Desulfobacula toluolica Tol2: one gene and its partner. The protein of the gene in region 1 binds, or shares a complex with, the protein of each later gene. Links are inferred from orthologs where the notes say so. Each region holds a gene or a part of one and is shown in the gene's direction. Other genes may lie near its edges.

Region 1 (9,975 bases):
TGGATAAAATAAAATTTTTTTTCGACACTTTGCTTGAAAAATATTTCTTTTGCACATGATATGCCGCATTCCAGATAATCATGAGATATAAAAGAAAAAGCCCCAGAAAAAGGATGGCTTCAAATGTTGGAACAGCATCAAAAAAAACTATCCCGCTGAAAATACGATTTAATTGAAATCCATAAATATTTATGGCAAAAATCACCAAAGCAATCACAGACAACCTTGAGGTATAAGTGTCTATGAGATGATCAATGTTTTCATAAGGATTTTCAACAGATTTTTTTTCCAGCCGTTTAAATGAAACAAAACAAATAAGCACAAATAATGCACTGACTGCAAGACCGTCAAAAAGATAAACAGGATCAAAAGTTTTGTCAGTATCAAACAGGTCAGAGGTTGTATATATGACCAAGGCAATAAGAAAATATAAAAAATTAGAAAACATTTAAATTATCCCCTGCGAGGCGAAAGTATTCAAAACAATCCAGAGTTTCACATCAAATTTAATTTTGTTGTCACATATGATATCCGATGCCTGTTTTCTGGACAACATCATAACCTCAATATCCTCGGATGCTTCATTGAAACTGTTTGTGGGATGGCCTTTGCATTCAACAAACATCATACTTACGGATTCATCCGTCATACCGGAAGATGAAAAAACAACAGGACTTTTTTTTAATATTTTTGTTGCTGTCAAACCGGTTTCTTCAAACAACTCTCTTTTTCCTGCCTGCTCAACAGACTCGTCCTTATCGACAAGTCCTGCAGGAAATCCATATTGATAACCGCCAATGGCAACCCTGAACTCTTTTATCACCACCAGTTTTTTTTCTTGTATGTGATACGGAACAATAACAACCGCATTTGGTTTTGTATAATCTTGTTCAAAGGGATTTAACCTCTCTGATCTTGATGCAAAAATCCATTGTTTTTCATGATTAACCCGATCATTGTAACAAATTGAAAAAAGATTCAGATATTTGCAATCCGTTATTTTTTTAACAGTATTTATTTTCATATTTACTCCTTGTTAAATAATAAGCATGCAAGAAATAAATACTACCCAATATGATTCGTTTTTACAATGGCACCGGCCAGATGGGATATATCATCTACAAGTTTGATGGAGATTTTTACACACATACGCATGTCGCCATACATAAACCCTATTTCTTTTAAATTAATATTATTTTTTATAATTACAAATTACATTTTTTTGCCCTGATCTGCTTAGCAAAACCAAATATCGCCCAATAAAATTCTTGAAAAATATTGCAGATATGCTAATAGTCCCAAAAGCTTTAGGAGCTTATTGCAGATAACTTCAATGGGCAGACTTACTCTTTCTCCCGGATTTGCCCATAACCAGATTTAACCACAACAAAAACTGAAAGTCACTGTGTGAGTTTTTTAAGCCAGAGTCTTCATTAGTTTTTTTGGTGTAAAATGAGGATAATTTAACAATGAACATATTAAAAGGAGACCTGATTCAATTGGCCCTGGCCGGACGATTTGATGTCATCATCCATGGCTGTAACTGCTTTTGTACTATGGGAGCGGGGATTGCAAAATTAATCAGAGATGATTTTCCCGAGGCATACCAGGCGGATCAGGAGACAAAAACAGGAGACAAAAAAAAGCTGGGGACATACTCTTTGGCTCACATTGCAAGAAACGGCAAACGCTTTACCATTGTTAACGGTTATACCCAATATGATTTTTCAGGCCCTGGCCCTCTGGTTGATTATGGTGCCGTCCAAAAACTCTTTGCCCGGATAAAAAAAGAGTTTCCCAATCAGAGAATCGGCTATCCAAAGATTGGTGCAGGACTGGCAAAAGGAGACTGGGATGTGATATCAGGTATTATTAACACGGAACTGAAAGAAGAAGATCACACACTGGTAGAATACAGCCATTAAAAAAATGAAGTTTGATTCAAAAAAAAAATTGATTCTTGAAAAAAATTAGTCTATTTGCTAAGCAAAAGACTTTTAAATTGTTTCAAACAAGAAGGAACCATATGATCAACGTAGGCATTGCAGGAGCATCAGGATATACAGGAGTTGAGCTTGTCAAACTGATTTCCAATCATCCAAAAGCAAAATTGTGTGCTGTCACTTCCAACAGCTATAAAGGCAAATCTTTAACAGATATTTTTCCTTCAATGAGAGGGTTTGAAAACCTTATTTGTGAAGACTTGGATATTAAATCACTTTCAAAAAAAATAGACGTCATATTTTTAGCACTACCGCACAAAGTCTCCATGCAACATGTACCCACAATGCTGGGAAATAACATAAGAGTTGTTGATTTATCCGCTGACTACAGATTTACAGATGTCGCAGCTTACGAGTCAGCCTACCAGACACATACCTCAAAAGACCTTTTAAAACAAAGCGTCTATGGTCTCAGCGAATTATACAGAGACAGAATCAAAACATCAAACCTTGTGGGCAATCCGGGCTGCTATCCCACAAGCATTCTCTTGCCACTGCTTCCTCTTTTAAAGGAGGGATTAATCCAGCCTGCCGGCATTATTTCAGATTCAAAATCAGGTGTAAGCGGTGCAGGACGTTCCCTGTCGCTTTCCGCTCATTTTTGTGAAGCCAATGAATCCTTCAATCCCTATAAAATTGGGAATCATCGGCATACACCGGAAATCAATGAAATTTTAAGCCTGCACTCACAGCAGCCGGTTTCCATAACCTTTGTGCCTCACCTTCTGCCCTTGACAAGAGGAATGATGTCAACAATTTATGCCCGGGTAACTGACACTGCAACCCAGGATAAAATAAGAAAAACCTATGACACCTATTATGGCGATGAACCTTTTGTAAGGCTTCTCAACAAAGGCATGTATCCTGCAATTTCTCATGTTAAAGGGACAAATTGCTGCGATATCGGCATTCACTTTGATGAAACAAGTCGCCAACTCATTATGGTTTCCGCCATTGACAACCTTTTAAAAGGAGCTGCCGGACAGGCGGTTCAAAATATGAACATCATGTTTGGCCTGGATGATGAAACTGGATTGAATCGGGTTCAAGGGCCTTTGTAATGATTATTGTGCTTGACATCTAAAAAAATTCTAACTAAGAAGGGCATAATGAGAAAGGCTATTAAAATATGGTTTCATTCCGGCGACACTTCTGATATCAGGGAATTTTCTATCCGCAAATCAATATTCGGGGGGCTGCTTCTCATTATACTTTCTACAATCGCAGGAGCAGCCTTCATTGGATACGACTACTGCCGATTGAAAAATATCTCATGGAACAACACTGTTTTAAATCACACCATCATAAAACAGGAAAATGAAATCAAAAGCCAGAGAAGTCAAATTCAGACCTTTGCAGGTGAAATAGAAATTTTAAAAAAACAGGTTTGCAATCTGTCTAAATTTGAAGATAAAGTAAGGCTTATAGCCGATATCAAGCAAACCAGTGATTCCAGCGGATTAATCGGTATCGGTGGCATCCCCGAAGATGAGCTTGACCCGGATATTCCGTTGGAGCAAAAACATACCAGCCTGATACGTGAAATGCACCGTCAGACCGACCAGACAAATCTGGCTGCCCAGAAACAAGCGCTTGATTTTGAAAATCTGATTAAATTGCTGGAACAAAAAAGAAACCTTCTGGCATCTACGCCTTCCATAAAACCGGTTGACGGATGGATCACTTCCAAATTCGGATATCGGACATCCCCTTTTACCGGACAAAAAGAATTTCATTCCGGAGTGGATATCTCAAACAGAAGCGGGACAAACATCGTTGCAACGGCTAACGGCAGAGTTTCCTATGCTGCCCACAAACTGTATATCGGCAATATGGTTATGATTGATCATGGTCATGGTCGGGTCACCAAATACGGGCATTTGAAAAAAATTCTGGTTAAACAGGGCCAGGAGATTAAACGAGGGGAGGTCATCGGTATTTTAGGCAATACAGGAAGAAGTACAGGTCCCCATGTACATTATGAAGTCCGACTTAATGGCACGCCTGTAAATCCCTTAAAATACTTTCTGAATTAGTCCATATTATTTTTATTCTTTATCAAAACACAAAATTAATTGAAATTTTTTGTTTTAATTTACCCGATTAATGCTTATATGTTTTCATATGAAACATATAAAAACATATTTTAATTATAGGTAACCCATTAAATGCTATTCAATTTTTTTACGAAAATATTTGGCTCCAATAATGACCGGATTTTAAAAAAGCTCCAACCGGTTGTCGAACAGATCAATCATCTTGAACCTCAAATGCAGCGGTTATCTGATGAACAGATTGCACTCAAAACAATCGAATTCAAACAAAGAGTGCAAGCCGGAGAAACACTGGATGATATTTTACCAGAAGCATTTGCCCTGGTCAGAGAAGCATCTGTCAGAACTCTTGGACTGCGCCACTTTGACGTTCAGCTGATTGGGGGTATTGCACTTCACAATGGAAGCATTGCTGAAATGAAAACCGGTGAAGGAAAGACATTGATGTCCACCCTTCCAGCCTATCTTAATGCCTTATCAGGAAAAGGGGTTCACATTGTTACGGTAAATGATTACCTGGCCAAAAGGGATGCCGAATGGATGGCTAATATCTATAATTTCCTGGGATTAAACGTGGGTGCAATTCTCCATGACATTGACGACCAGGAAAGAAAAACAGCCTATAGTGCGGACATCACCTATGGCACAAACAATGAATTCGGGTTTGATTATCTCAGGGATAACATGAAATTCGACAAAGACTCCCTTGCTCAAAAAGACCTTAATTTTGCCATTGTGGATGAGGTTGACAGCATTCTGATTGATGAAGCCAGAACACCGCTTATCATCTCAGGGCCGGGTGAAAAGTCAACCCATTTTTATACCCAGGTCAATACTATTATTCCATCCTTTCAAAAAGACATTGATTATACACTTGATGAAGAATCAAAAAGCGTTTCTTTAACAGAAGACGGAATTGCAAAGGGTGAAAAATTTCTCAAAGTGGACAATCTCTATGATCCTGCAAATATAGAACTTCTCCATCATTTGAACCAGGCCCTGAAAGCACACACAATTTTCAAACGGGATACGGATTATATTGTTAAAAATAATCAGGTTATCATTGTTGATGAATTTACAGGGCGGCTGATGACCGGAAGACGTTATAGTGAAGGACTTCACCAGGCACTCGAAGCAAAGGAAAACGTTAAAATTGAAAATGAAAACCAGACTCTTGCCTCCATCACCTTTCAAAATTTTTTCAGGATGTATGACAAACTATCGGGTATGACAGGTACGGCGGAAACCGAAGCTGCTGAATTTAAAAAAATATATAACCTTGATGTTCTGGTAATCCCAACCCACCAGGAAATGATACGCAAAGACTATCCTGATCTGATATATAAAACAAAAAAAGAAAAATATGCTGCTGCCATAGAAGAGATCATACGGCTTTCCAAAAAAGGTCAGCCTGTTCTTGTGGGAACTATTTCTATTGATATTTCAGAGGACATGAGCAAACAACTCAAAAAAAGAGGTATCAAACACACGGTATTAAATGCCAAGCATCATAAAGCAGAGGCCCAAATTGTTGCCAATGCAGGCCAAAAAGGTGCCGTAACCATTTCCACCAACATGGCTGGCCGCGGTACGGATATTGTTCTTGGAGAAGGAGTTAAAGAGCTTGGCGGACTCCATATTCTGGGAACATCACGCCATGAATCCAGACGCATCGACAACCAGCTTCGAGGCCGTTCCGGCAGACAGGGTGACCCGGGCTCCTCAAGATTCTATCTATCTTTGGAAGATGATATTTTAAGAATCTTCGGCGGAGACAGAATCCATGCAATTATGGACAAACTTGGCATTGAAGAAGGCGAGCATATTGAACATTCTTTTATCAGCAAAGCCATAGAAAATGCCCAGTCAAAGGTGGAGGGTCATAACTTTGAAATCAGAAAACACCTGCTTGAATATGATGATGTAATGAACCAGCAACGTGAGGTCATTTACCGGCAAAGACGCAAAGCATTGCTTGAAGAAGACTTAAAACCGGTTGTTTTGGAAATGATTGAAGACAAAGCTTATGATGTTGTTGATGAATTTGCCGTGGAAAAAACTCCTATCCGGCAATGGGATATTGAAGGCCTTGAAAACAGAATCAAACAATTGTTTAACATTAACCCTGAACTTAAAACTGCAGTTGATGATAATTTTACGGCACAACAACTGTCAGAAAATCTTTTTGAGCAATTAAAAGAAATATACAACCAAAGAGAAGCATCCATTGGAGAAGAGATCACAAGACAAATCGAACGGCATATCATTCTTCAAACCGTTGATACCCGGTGGAAAGAACATCTCTTGTCCATGGACCATCTAAAGGAGGGTATTGGGCTGCGCGGATATGCACAGCAGGATCCTTTACGGATTTACAGAAAAGAAGGCTTTGATATGTTCCAGGGTTTGATGGAAACGGTAAAAGAAGAAATAGTGGATATTTTATTCAAAATCCGGATATCAACTTCATCCCAGATAGAGGACATAAAAAAAAAAGAACAAGATGATCTTACTTTTTCCCATTCAGACGGGTCCAGCATACAACAACCCGTAAAAAGATCCTCTAGAAAAGTACAAAGAAATGACCCTTGCCCCTGCGGAAGCGGTAAAAAATATAAAAAATGTTGTATGCGTTAGGAGTTTAAAATTAATGACATCCACTGATTCCAGAACAAAAGAGGACGTTTCTTCCAGAACAAAAAAAGTCCCGCCGCCCATGTATAAGGTCATTCTCCATAATGATGATTATACAACAATGGAGTTTGTTGTGGAAATTCTTGTAAACGTTTTTGGAAAATCACTTGAAAAAGCAACGCAAATGATGCTTAATATACATAATAAGGGAAAGGAAATCTGTGGTATCTATCCAAGGCAAATCGCAGAAACCAAAGTAGAAACAGTTCACAACCTGGCAAGCAATAAAGGCTTTCCTTTAAAAAGCACTATGGAAAAGGAGTAGGTATGATAAGCAAAGAACTCAGTACAGCTCTCGGTTTTGCCGTACGGGAAGCAAAGAAAAGAAGGCATGAGTATGTATGTGTTGAACATGTTCTTTATGCAATCCTTAACCATGAAACAGGTGCCCAGACAATTGAAAAATGTGGTGGCAGTCCTGAACAGATAAAAGAAGAACTTGAAAAATTCTTTGATGAAAAATTAACAAAAATTGATTCCAAAGAAGAATATGTTTTACAGCAGACCATCGGGTTCCAGCGGATGATACAGCGGGCCATCAACCAGGCCAGATCCGCTGAAAAAACCGAAGTCAATTTAGGGGATATTCTTGCATCCATTTTCCAGGAAAAAGATTCCCATGCCGCTTTTTACCTCGAATCTGAAGGAATTACCCGCCTTGACGTTTTAAAATATATTTCGCATACGTCGGAACCTGTAAAAAAACCAACTCCGCCAATGGATCCTTCACAAAAAATATTCAAACCGACAGATATAAAACCTAAACGGCAAACAAAGAAAGATCCTTTGGAAATTTTCACAACAGATCTGTTGAAAAAGGCATTGGACAAAAAAATTGATCCCCTCATCGGAAGAGCCGATGAAACAGACAGGGTTATGCAGGTGCTTTGCCGCAGAAGAAAAAACAACCCTATCCTTGTTGGAGATCCCGGCGTTGGAAAAACCGCTATTGCAGAAGGACTTGCTTTGAAAATAAACAACAAGGAAGTGCCGGATCTGCTGGAAAATTGCGAATTGTTCTCCCTTGATATGGGAACTCTTCTGGCCGGAACAAAATACCGGGGTGATTTTGAACAAAGGCTCAAAGATGTTATCAATGCTCTTGAAGCAAAGGAAAACGCTTTACTGATCATTGATGAGATCCATACGGTGGTCGGTGCAGGTGCTACCACCAGCGGTTCAATGGATGCCTCAAACATTTTAAAACCGGCTCTTTCTTCCGGAGATATTAAATGCATCGGCACCACAACCTATGAAGAATATAAGAATCATTTTGAAAAAGACCGGGCTTTTTCAAGAAGATTTGAAAAAATTGAAGTACCGGAACCTTCCCTTGAGGAAACCACTCAAATATTGACCGGACTGAAAACTTTATACGAAGAACACCACGGCCTGACCTACCCGGCAGAAACCATTGAAGCTGCGGCCTATCTTTCTGACAAATATATCAATGACCGGTTCCTGCCGGACAAAGCCATTGATGTAATTGATGAAACAGGAGCCTATCTTCGGTTAAAAGGCAAGGGGCATCGAAAAATAGTCAGCCCCAAAGATATAGAAAACATTGTTGCAAAAATTGCCAAAGTGCCGGTCACAAGCGTTACATCGACAGACAAAGCCAACCTGGAATCCCTGCCCAAAAAACTGTTTAAAGTCATATTTGGACAAGATGATGCCATCCAAACCCTGACCACATCCATCAAACGGTCAAGAGCCGGATTGGCAGCCCCGGATCGTCCTATTGGCTCGTTCCTCTTCATGGGACCCACAGGCGTGGGTAAAACAGAAGTGGCAAAACAACTTGCCTATCAACTGGGGATAGAATTTTTAAGATTCGACATGAGCGAATACATGGAAAAACATGCTGTTTCCAGGCTGATCGGTGCCCCACCGGGATATATCGGATTTGATCAGGGCGGAATTTTGACTGACGGCATCAGAAAATCACCCCACTGTGTTCTTTTGCTGGATGAAATTGAAAAAGCCCATATGGATCTGTATAATATACTTTTACAGGTAATGGATTATGCAACCCTGACAGATAACAACGGCAAATCAGCAGATTTCAGGAATGTTATCATAATTATGACCTCTAATGCAGGTGCAAGGGAAATGAGTTCTAACGCCATTGGATTCGGCTCCCAGTTATCAGATATGGATTCAAAGGGATTAAAAGCTGTTGAAACAACATTCAGCCCTGAATTTAGAAACCGGCTTGACGGTATTGTCCAGTTTAATCATCTGTCCCTCAAGGTTATGGAAATGATTGTTGACAAGAACATGACAGAACTTAAATCCATGCTAAAAATTAAAAATATTACCTTGACTTATTCGGCAAAAGTTCGAACATTTCTTGCAAAAGAAGGCTATGATCCCAAGTTTGGTGCCAGACCTTTGGATAGACTTATCCAGACCAGAATAAAAGACAGACTCACAGATGAAATTCTTTTCGGCAGTCTGGAAAAAGGGGGTAAAATATCCATTGGTCTCAGAAATAACAAGCTGAATTTTACATATAAAAGCTGAATGCCCCTTTTCAGATTATCAAAAAAATTAGATTTTCCCCCGGCCTGGCTTGCAAGGTCTGACGGCCTTTTATGCATCGGGGGAGATCTTTCGACCAAAAGACTGCTGCTTGCCTATGAAAACGGAATATTTCCATGGTTTTCACAAGATGAACCTATTTTATGGTGGTCCCCTGATCCACGGCTTGTACTATTTCCCCAAGACATCAATATTTCAAAAAGCCTGAAAAAGAAAATAAAGAAAAATCTCTTTAATATCAGAGTTGACTCTGCATTTGAACAAACCATTACCGCCTGTGCAAAACCACGCAAACATGAACCCGAAGGCACCTGGCTTATAGATGAAATGATAGATGCTTATATAAAGCTTCACACACTGGGATATGCTCATTCCGTTGAAACCTTTCGAGAAGACAAATTAGTCGGCGGATTGTATGGTGTCTGCCTTGGCGGATCTTTTTTCGGTGAATCCATGTTTTCTTTTGAAAGTGATGCGTCCAAAATTGCTCTGGTTGCACTTGCAACCCATTTAAAAAAATTTTGTTTTGACCTGATTGACTGTCAGGTTACAACCAGTCACCTGCTTAGAATGGGAGCCACTGAAATTTCCAGAAATTCTTTCCTTGGTATCATCAATAAATCTGTTAAAAGAGAAGATATCAAAAACATCTGGAGTCCGGGTGCCTGTCTCACAGTACT
Region 2 (9,690 bases), 510 kb from region 1 along the record:
TTTTTTGAAGGTGTTTAAAGAGGTATATATATGTCAACAATAATAAAGACAAAACCGACATCTCCAGGACGACGCTCTCAGGAATACCTTTCTTTTGAAGAAATTACCAAAACCAAGCCTGAAAGACGACTGACAAAGAACATAAACAAACGTGCCGGCCGAAATTCTTACGGAAGAATTACGGCTAAGCACAGAGGTGGCGGAGCAAAAAAGAAATATCGTATCATTGATTTTAAAAGAGATAAAGATGGTATCCCTGCAAAGGTATCTGCCATTGAATATGATCCGAACAGGAGTGCAAGAATTGCTCTTCTGGTTTATGCAGATGGTGAAAAAAGGTATATCCTGGCTCCTCTGGATGTGGCGGTCGGCGATATTCTTGAAACAGGATCCGGCGCTGATATAAAACCTGGTAATTGCATGCCGCTTGAGGATATTCCAACGGGTACAAGAATACATAATATCGAATTGAAACAAAATAAAGGTGGACAGATTGTCAGAAGCGCAGGTGCATATGCACGGCTTATGGCAAAAGAAGGCAGTTATGCGCAGGTTCTTCTTCCCTCTGGTGAAGTAAGAATGGTTCACCTGAAATGCAAGGCTACGATTGGCAGAGTGGGTAATGAAAAGCATGGTGATGTTAAGATCGGTAAAGCCGGTCGAAGCAGATGGATGGGAAGAAGACCGTCTGTTCGAGGAGTTGCCATGAACCCGGTTGATCATCCCATGGGCGGTGGTGAAGGAAGATCCTCCGGTGGTAGACAGCCCTGTACGCCTTGGGGTATTCCAACAAAAGGTAAGCGAACCAGGAAGAGTGCAAGAACAGATCAGTACATTGTTAAAAGAAGAGCTAAGAGAAAATAAATAGGTGGTAAATTATGCCAAGATCATTAAAAAAAGGTCCCTACATTGCACCTCAGCTTTTAAAAAAAGTGCTGGAAGCAAGTAAATCCACACGTAACAAAGTTATCAAGACCTGGTCACGCAGATCCACTATATTCCCTGAAATGGTCGGTGTCACATTTGCTGTGCATAACGGTAAAAAATTCATACCGGTTTTTGTTTCTGAAAATATGGTCGGACATAAGCTTGGTGAATTTTCACCTACAAGAACTTTCTGGGGGCATGCAGGAGATAAAAAATCCAAGAGATAAGCTCTTGTTTGATTAAAGGATATTGATATGGAAGTTAAAGCAACTACAAGACATACAAGAATTTCACCATTTAAGCTTAGGTTGCCCATTGCTGAAGTAAAAGGTAAAAATGCCGGACAAGCGCTGACATTGTTAAAATTCATGCCGCTCAAAGCTGCAGGTATTATTTATAAAACCTTGCAATCAGCTGTTGCAAATGCCGAGCATAACAATGAACTGGATGTGGATAAACTGGTTGTCAAGAATATTTTTGTTGATCACGGGCCGACCATGAAACGGTTCAGGCCGAGAGCCAGGGGTAGAGCAGCCAGAATTTTGAAACGAAGCAGTCATTTAACAGTTATTGTTGAAGAAACTGACAAATAGGAGGAAATAAGCTTGGGCCAGAAAGTACATCCTACCAGTTTAAGGTTAGGCATTATCAGGACTTGGGATTCCAGATGGTATGCAGACAAAGATTATGCCTCTTTTGTTGAAGAAGATTTTAAAGTCAGAAAATTTTTAAAAAAGAAACTCTTTCATGCAGGTATTTCAAAAATAGAAATCGAACGTTTTTCCAAACAGATTCGACTCAGGGTTTTTGCGGCAAGACCAGGTATAATAATCGGCAAGAAAGGGTCGGAGATTGCCCTTCTTAAGCAGGAACTTGAGAAAATGCTTGAACCTGCGGTGTTGATTGATATCAAAGAAGTCCGGCGCCCTGAAATTGATGCTCAGTTGGTAGCGGAGAATATTGCACTTCAACTTGAGAGAAGAATTGCATTTCGAAGAGCCATGAAACGAAGTGTGTCTTCGGCCATGCGGTTTGGTGCAAAAGGAATAAAAATTATTTGTGCCGGTCGTCTTGGTGGTGCTGAAATGGCTCGGACGGAATGGTACAAAGAAGGCCGTATTCCTCTTCACACCTTAAGGGCTGATGTTGATTACGGTTTTACCGAAGCAAGAACCACATACGGAGCCATTGGAATTAAAACTTTTGTATTTAAAGGCGAAGTATTAAGTCCCGGTGAACAAGCGTTGGTTAAATAGAGGTGATTAGGAGAAATAAAAAATGCTTAGTCCAAAAAATGTAAAATTCCGTAAACAGTTTCGCGGCAGGACAAAGGGTTCACCAGACAGGGGAAATACCTTAAGCTTTGGTGACTTCGGTCTACAGGCAATTGAATGCGGTTATGTTAATGCAAGACAGATTGAAGCAGCCAGGGTTGCATTGACCCGTCACGCTAAAAGAGCAGGAAAAAGCTGGATTCGATTTTTTCCTGATCATCCGGTTACAAAAAAACCGGCAGAAGTCAGGATGGGTAAAGGTAAAGGTGCTACGGATGCCTGGGTAGCCAGGGTGAAACCCGGCAAAATTCTTTATGAAATGGAAGGTATACCAAGAGAAGTTGCCAAAGAAGCCATGAAGCTCGCTGCCAGAAAACTTTCCGTGAAAACTCGTTTTGTGGAAAGGAGTAAATAAAATGAAAGTTAGTGAAATCAGAGAGATGGGAGCAGATCAGATTAAAGAAAAGCTTGGTGAATTAAAAAAAGAGCTTTTTAATCTTCGCTTTCAGAATGATGTCGGGCAGCTTGAGAATACAGCAACACTTTCCAATGTCAAAAAGGATATTGCAAGGCTTTACACGATATCCAATGAAATGAATGTAAACATTAGCTAATTTGCGAAGATATTACTATGGAAAATATTCAAAAAAATAAAAGAGAGCTGATTGGTCTTATTGTATCGGATAAAATGGATAAATCAGTGGTTGTTCAGGTCGAAAGATTTGTTCAACACAAGATTTATAAAAAATATATGAAACGATATAAAAAATACCATGCTCATGATGAGACAAATGAATGCAGAATCGGTGATACGGTTAAAATCATCGAAACCAGGCCTTTGAGCAAGCTGAAACGTTTCAGGATAAGTGAAGTCGTTAAAAGAGCTGTTTGATTAAGGGAGTTGAGAAATGATTCAGAGTGAAACTAGATTAACTGTAGCAGACAACTCCGGTGCAAAGGAACTGTACTGCATAAAGGTACTTGGCGGATCCAAAAGACGATATGCCAGCATTGGCGATATTATCACCTGCTCTGTTAAAGAAGCAATACCCAATGCAAAAGTCAGCAAAGGGGATATTGTTCAGGCCGTTATTGTCAGAACCAAAAAAGAAATATCCCGGCCTGATGGCTCAATGATCAGATTTGATGATAATTCAGCTGTAATTTTATCTAAATCAAACGAACCGGTTGGTACACGTATTTTTGGTCCGGTGGCAAGAGAGTTAAGGGCAAAAAGATTTATGAAAATCGTCTCTCTGGCTCCTGATGTGCTTTAACAATCAGGTTATTGGAGAAAAAATCTTATGGAAGCAATAAAAATTAGACTGAAAAAAGATGATAAGGTTAAAGTGCTGACCGGTAAAGATAAGGGAAAGATCGGTAAAGTACTGAAGGTCGTTAAAAAGACAAATCGGGTCGTTGTTGAAAATATTAATGTCGTTAAGGTTCATCAAAGGCCAACGCAGGCAAATCCACAAGGTGGTATTGTTGAAAAAACCATGCCGATTCATATTTCCAATCTCATGATTATGTGCAACTCATGTGTAAAGCCGACAAGAATTGGAATGAAATTATTGGAAGATGGAAAACGGGTCAGAATCTGCAAGAAATGCAGTCAGCAGATAGATTCATAAGACCAAAGGCGGAGAGAATAGATGGCAACTCTTAAGGAAAAGTATCATAACGAGGTTGTGCCCAAGCTCAAGGAAACTTTTAATTATAAAAATGAATTACAGGTACCTAAGCTGGAAAAAATCGTTTTAAACATGGGGCTTGGCGAAGCGGTCAGAAATCCAAAGATCGTTGATCCTGCAGCCGCCGAACTGGCGTTGATCGCCGGTCAGAAACCGGTAATTACAAGAGCAAAAAAACCGATTGCAAATTTTAAGCTTCGTGCTGATTTGCCTATTGGGTGCAAGGTTACCCTGCGCCGTCAAAAAATGTACGATTTTTTTGATCGGCTTGTAAATATCGCTTTACCACGTGTCAGGGACTTTAGAGGGATATCCGGAAAGGCTTTTGATGGCAGGGGTAATTATACTCTTGGTATTACCGAGCATATTATATTCCCTGAAATTGACTATGATAAGACCGACAGTATCAAGGGTCTTAATATTACAGTTGTGACGACAGCTAAAACCGATGAGGAAGGCAAGGCGCTCCTGAAATTTTTTGGGATGCCTTTCAAAAACTAAGGATCTTAAGGAGGAAAGCTTGGCTAAAAAAGCTTTAATCGTAAAGGCGCAGAGAAAACCAAAGTTTTCAGTACGTTCATACAACAGATGCCCCTTATGCGGTAGACCAAGAGGGTTTATTAGAAAAGCTGGTATTTGCAGAATTTGTTTCAGGGGACTTGCGTCAGAAGGTAAACTTCCCGGAGTTACCAAATCAAGTTGGTAACCAGCAAATTTTAACACAAAAAAATTATATCAGCGGATTTTAAGGAGATTTCAAATGGCAACTAGTGATCCAATTGCAGACATGCTGACAATCATAAGAAATGGTGGTAAAGCAGGGTTTGCTAAAGTGGATATCCCCGGATCAAAAATTAAATTGAAAATGGTGCGGGTGCTGAAAGAACAAGGATATATAAAGGATTTTAAATTCCTTGAAAATGAAACGCAAGGAGTTCTTCGTGTTTATTTAAAATATGTGTCTGAAGGACAGCCCACAATTTTTGGAATAAAAAGAGTGAGTAAACCGTCCTGCAGGGTTTACAGTAAATCAAAACAAATTAAGCCGGTTTTAAATGGGCTGGGCATATCAATTGTTTCAACCTCAAAAGGGTTGATGACGGATAAGCAGGCCATTGAAGCGAACGTCGGCGGTGAAATTCTTTGTAACGTATGGTAGTACAGGAGTAATATATATGTCTAGAATAGGAAAACAGCCGGTTCAGCTTCCAGATAAGGTCCAGTTCGCCCTGAAGGGTGATATGATTTCTGTTAAAGGACCCAAAGGTAATCTTGAGCGACAATTGCATCCGGCCATTGAACTTGAAATGAATGATGGTTTTGTAATGGTAACTACAGATACAAGTGATAAGAAAAAAGTGGCTTTGCAAGGGTTGTTCAGGTCCCTTATATCCAATATGGTAACCGGTGTTACTGCCGGTTATGAAAAGCAACTTCTCCTTTCCGGTATTGGTTATCGTGCAGAAACAAAAGGCAACAGTCTTATACTCAATGTAGGCTATTCCAATCCGGTCGATTTTAAAATTCCTGATGGAATCCAGGCGACTGTTGAAAAGAATACGCAAATTATTTTGACAGGTATAGATAAGGAGCTTCTTGGCCAGGTGGCGGCAAATATAAGAGATCTTAGACCTCCTGAGCCTTACAAAGGTAAAGGCATAATGTATTCGGACGAAAGAATCATTAGAAAAGCCGGTAAGACTGCTGGTAAAGATTAAAAGGCGGGAGTATAAAGATTATGGGAAATACATCACCAAGGCTTATATCAAGGCTTAAAAGAAAAAAAAGAATCAGGAAAAATATTCTTGGTAACCAGGATCGACCAAGATTGAGTGTATTCAGAAGTTCAAAACATATTTATGCTCAGATCATTGATGATACTGATCGGATTACACTTGTATCTGCATCTACACTTGATAAAGAATTTAATGAAAATAAGGCAGAGGGTAAAAAGGCTGAGATTGCAAAGGCAATCGGAATCCTTATCGGCAAGAGAGCTCTTGATAAAGGAATTACAAAAGTAGTTCTGGATAGAAATGGATTTTTATATCATGGCCGCATCAAAGCGCTTTCAGACGGAGCTCGCGAAGCCGGATTGATTTTCTAATTAAGGAGGAATACCCTTGGCAAGACAGCAGATGGAAGATAGTGGATTAATAGATAAAGTCGTCAGAATCAATCGTGTTGCAAAAGTTGTAAAAGGTGGTAGAAATTTCAGCTTCAGCGCACTTGTTGTGGTTGGTGACGGAGAAGGCAGTGTCGGGTATGGTCTGGGAAAAGCAACGGAAGTACCGGAAGCTATCAAAAAAGGCCTGGAAAAAGCAAAAAGAAATATGGTCAAAATTTCATTACTTGACGGTACTGTTCCTTTTGAAGTTATTGGTAAAGCAGGTGCAGGCCGAGTATTGCTTAAACCGGCTTCTCCTGGTACAGGTTTGATTGCTGGCGGTGGAATTCGTGCCGTCCTTGAGGCCGTCGGTGTAACCGATATCCTGACAAAATGTATCGGAACACATAACACCCAGAATATTGTTAGAGCTACAATGGCAGGGCTTCAATCTTTATGTACAAAGCAAGAAGTCGCAAAGCGTCGTGGACTTAGACCTGAAGATATATAATGAGGTTGTGAAAAATGGCTGGTAAAATTAGAATTACGCAAATCAGAAGCACAATAGGAAGACCGGCAAAACACGGTCGGATTATTCGTTCTCTGGGTATAAAAAAAATGAATTATACGGTTGAACATAATGCTGATCCGGTTATCCTGGGACAGGTTAAAAAAGTGTCTCACCTTGTGAAAGTAGAGGAGGTGTAATATGCAACTTCATGATTTAGCACCTGCACCAGGTTCCAGAAAAAACAGGAAAAAAGTCGGAAGAGGTCCTGGTTCGGGAATGGGCAAAACAAGTACCCGCGGCCATAAAGGCCTTAAAGCAAGATCCGGCGGCAGTGTCAGGCCGGGATTTGAAGGCGGCCAGATGCCGATTTACAGAAGACTTCCCAAAAGGGGATTCTTCAATATATTTAAAACAAACAATGCAGTCTTAAATGTAACAGATTTGGATAGATTTGAGGACGGTGCAATTATTGATATGGATGCCCTCAGAGAAGCCGGAATGGTAAAAGGTCGTGTTGACGGTGTTAAACTTCTTGGTAATGGTGAAACAACAAAGAAATTTTTCTTGAAAAATATTCTGGTTTCCAAAACTGCCAAAGAAAAAATTGAATCTGTCGGTGGAACAATAGAATAACCTTATCAGAAGTGATGTAAGGAACCAATAAATGATCGAGAATAGTTACCAGAATCTTTTTAAACTTCCTGAGCTTAAAAGAAAGATTTTTATTACACTCGCATTGCTTTTTGTTTACCGTATCGGTATCCATGTCCCAACACCCGGGGTTAACGGAGCTGCACTGGCTTCTTTCTTTGCTTCTGCCGAGGGCACCTTGTTTTCCATGTTTAATATGTTTTCAGGGGGTGCATTGGAAAGGCTTTCCATATTTGCATTAGGGATTATGCCTTATATCAGTGCTTCGATTATTTTAGAGCTGATGACAGTTGTTGTACCACACCTTGAACAACTTAAAAAAGAGGGCGATGCGGGCCGAAAAAAGAAAACTCAGTATACAAGATATGGAACAGTGGTTCTGAGTATTATCCAGGGCTTGGGCATCAGTGTTGGTCTTGAATCCATGACCTCACCTGCAGGTATTGCAATTGTTCCATACCCGGGATGGGGATTCAGGCTTGTTACCATTATAACACTGACAGCCGGGACTTCATTTATCATGTGGTTGGGAGAGCAGATTACCGAAAGAGGAATAGGAAATGGAATTTCCCTGATTATTTTTGCAGGTATTGTTGCAAGGATGCCGATAGCGATGGGTAATACAATACGACTTATGACAACTGGTGAAATGGGGATTTTTGCGATAATTATTCTTATTGTTCTCATGGTGATTGTTATTGCTGCAATTATATATATGGAACAGGCGCAGCGGCGCATACCCGTGCATTATGCAAAACGTGTTGTGGGGCGGAAAATGTATGGAGGACAAACTTCTCATCTTCCGCTTAAAATAAATACAGCCGGTGTAATCCCGCCTATTTTTGCTTCTTCCATTATTATGTTTCCTACGACTTTGGCACAATTTATCAATTTGCCGATTATGAAAACCGTAGCGGCAATGTTCAGCCCTGGAACAATTTGGTACTATCTTCTTTATATAGGATTTATTATTTTCTTTTGTTTTTTTTACACCGCTGTACAGTTTAATCCTGAAGATGTTGCTGAAAATATGAAAAAAAATGGTGGTTATATTCCGGGTATCAGGCCGGGGAAAAGAACATCCGAATACATTGATAAAGTGTTGACCCGCATTACTGTAGGTGGAGCAATTTATGTGTCTGCCGTGTGCGTTCTGCCAACCTTTTTAATGAGCAAGTTTAATATTCCGTTTTATTTTGGGGGTACGGCCCTTTTGATTGTTGTGGGGGTGTCAATTGATACCATTTCCCAGATAGAGTCCCATTTGATTACAGGTAATTATGACGGATTTCTGGGAAGATCCGGTGCCAAGAGAATAAAAGGCAGATCCTGATTTGAACACTAAAACTAAAGGAGATTAATAAGATTATGGCAAAAGAAGAACCCATCAAAGTTGACGGGAAAGTACTTGAAACATTACCAAATGCCATGTTCAGAGTTGAGCTGGAAAACAAGCATGTACTGCTTGCTCATATTTCAGGCAAAATGAGAATGCATTTTATTAAGATCTTACCAGGAGACAGGGTGACGGTTGAAATTTCACCTTATGATTTAAGTCGGGGAAGGATTACATATAGATATAAATAAATATTATATTTTATTTAAGATATAAAAATATTAGATTAGGAGTAAATGGATGAAAGTCAGAGCATCTGTAAAAAAAATCTGCAGAGATTGTAAAGTTATAAAAAGACGTGGTGTCATAAGAGTGATTTGTATTAATAAACGCCATAAACAGCGGCAGGGATAGGGGGGAAGAAATTTGGCACGTATCGCAGGAGTAGATTTACCAAGAGATAAGCATGCTTGGATAGCTTTAACCTATATCTATGGAATAGGTGCAAGCAGATCAAAGCTAATACTTGCAAAAACAGGTATTGATCCTACTACAAAGGCAAATGACCTTACAGAAGAACAGGTTAATGAGATAAGAAAAGTCATTGATGCTGAGTATAAGGTTGAAGGTGAACTTAGAAGTGAAGTGTCCATGAATATTAAAAGGCTTATGGATTTAGGTTGTTACAGAGGGTTACGTCATCGTAAAGGCCTTCCCTGTCATGGTCAGCGAACCAGTACAAACGCCAGAACACGAAAAGGTCCAAAAAGGACTGCGGTTAAAAAGAAAAAGTAGGATAATCTAAAAAGGTACTATTAATTATGGCAAAAAAGTCTAAAAAAGTTGTGTCCAAAAAACGGGTTAGAAAGAACATTTCTACCGGCATTGTTCATATTCAATCCACTTTTAATAATACAATCGTTACCATTGCCGATGAAAACGGAAACACTATTTCATGGTCAAGTGCTGGTATGCAGGGATTTAAAGGCTCAAGAAAAAGCACTCCATTTGCCGCAAAACTGGTTGCAGAAGATGCAGGTGCCAAAGCAATGGAACACGGTATGAAAAATATCGGTGTATTTGTTAAAGGCCCGGGGCCTGGTAGGGAATCTGCTTTAAGAGCCTTGCATGCGCTTGGATTCAATATATCCATGATCAAAGATGTTACCCCGGTTCCTCATAATGGATGC

Evidence for each region.
Region 2: the proteins of secA (region 1) and secY are in contact, whole or in part, in a crystal structure (PDB 3DIN), measured with the Thermotoga maritima proteins. The link is inferred for Desulfobacula toluolica Tol2 from one-to-one orthologs. Residues at the interface, in WP_004082002.1 of Thermotoga maritima: Glu261, Ala262, Arg263, Lys300, Ala301, Arg302, Thr303, Ile304, Ile305, Leu323, Tyr324, Asp325, Pro326, Val329, Ser330, Tyr333, Ile336, Lys340, Phe345, Val349, Glu363, Phe364, Tyr374, Ser375, Gly376, Gly377, Glu393, Ile395, Thr482, Ser483; in WP_004081795.1 of Thermotoga maritima: Glu108, Gly109, Glu110, Glu111, Ala236, Glu237, Arg238, Arg239, Ile240, Thr241, Ile242, Gln243, Tyr244, Ala245, Arg246, Arg247, Val248, Thr249, Gly250, Arg251, Arg252, Val253, Tyr254, Gly256, Ala257, Ser258, Thr259, Tyr260, Leu261, Pro262.

Annotation. Positions count from the first base shown.
Region 1 is NC_018645.1:3,540,320-3,550,294, forward strand. What follows is about bases 3,842-6,932. They hold secA (preprotein translocase subunit SecA), read left to right. Parts: upstream 3,842-4,171; coding sequence 4,172-6,694; downstream 6,695-6,932. Other genes in these bases: TOL2_RS16025 (M23 family metallopeptidase), read left to right, coding at 3,842-4,039; clpS (ATP-dependent Clp protease adapter ClpS), read left to right, coding at 6,708-6,932. In the rest of the region: TOL2_RS16005 (M48 family metallopeptidase), read right to left, coding at 1-448; TOL2_RS16010 (NUDIX hydrolase), read right to left, coding at 449-1,024; TOL2_RS16015 (macro domain-containing protein), read left to right, coding at 1,470-1,925; argC (N-acetyl-gamma-glutamyl-phosphate reductase), read left to right, coding at 2,027-3,064; more of TOL2_RS16025, read left to right, coding at 3,113-3,841; more of clpS, read left to right, coding at 6,933-7,016; ATP-dependent Clp protease ATP-binding subunit ClpA, read left to right, coding at 7,019-9,277; aat (leucyl/phenylalanyl-tRNA--protein transferase), read left to right, coding at 9,278-9,975. UniProt on the Escherichia coli protein: Required for protein export, interacts with the SecYEG preprotein conducting channel.
Region 2 is NC_018645.1:4,055,563-4,065,252, reverse strand. The notes cover bases 6,532-9,337. They hold secY (preprotein translocase subunit SecY), read left to right. Parts: upstream 6,532-7,177; coding sequence 7,178-8,497; downstream 8,498-9,337. Other genes in these bases: rpsK (30S ribosomal protein S11), read left to right, coding at 9,322-9,337; rpsM (30S ribosomal protein S13), read left to right, coding at 8,927-9,295; rpmJ (50S ribosomal protein L36), read left to right, coding at 8,801-8,914; infA (translation initiation factor IF-1), read left to right, coding at 8,533-8,751; rplO (50S ribosomal protein L15), read left to right, coding at 6,712-7,146. Also shown: rplW (50S ribosomal protein L23), read left to right, coding at 1-18; rplB (50S ribosomal protein L2), read left to right, coding at 31-864; rpsS (30S ribosomal protein S19), read left to right, coding at 879-1,154; rplV (50S ribosomal protein L22), read left to right, coding at 1,182-1,520; rpsC (30S ribosomal protein S3), read left to right, coding at 1,533-2,183; rplP (50S ribosomal protein L16), read left to right, coding at 2,206-2,616; rpmC (50S ribosomal protein L29), read left to right, coding at 2,618-2,815; rpsQ (30S ribosomal protein S17), read left to right, coding at 2,833-3,093; rplN (50S ribosomal protein L14), read left to right, coding at 3,110-3,478; rplX (50S ribosomal protein L24), read left to right, coding at 3,506-3,835; rplE (50S ribosomal protein L5), read left to right, coding at 3,857-4,396; TOL2_RS24375 (type Z 30S ribosomal protein S14), read left to right, coding at 4,374-4,601; rpsH (30S ribosomal protein S8), read left to right, coding at 4,656-5,054; rplF (50S ribosomal protein L6), read left to right, coding at 5,071-5,613; rplR (50S ribosomal protein L18), read left to right, coding at 5,634-6,002; rpsE (30S ribosomal protein S5), read left to right, coding at 6,034-6,513; and 2 more genes. UniProt on the Escherichia coli protein: The central subunit of the protein translocation channel SecYEG. Consists of two halves formed by TMs 1-5 and 6-10.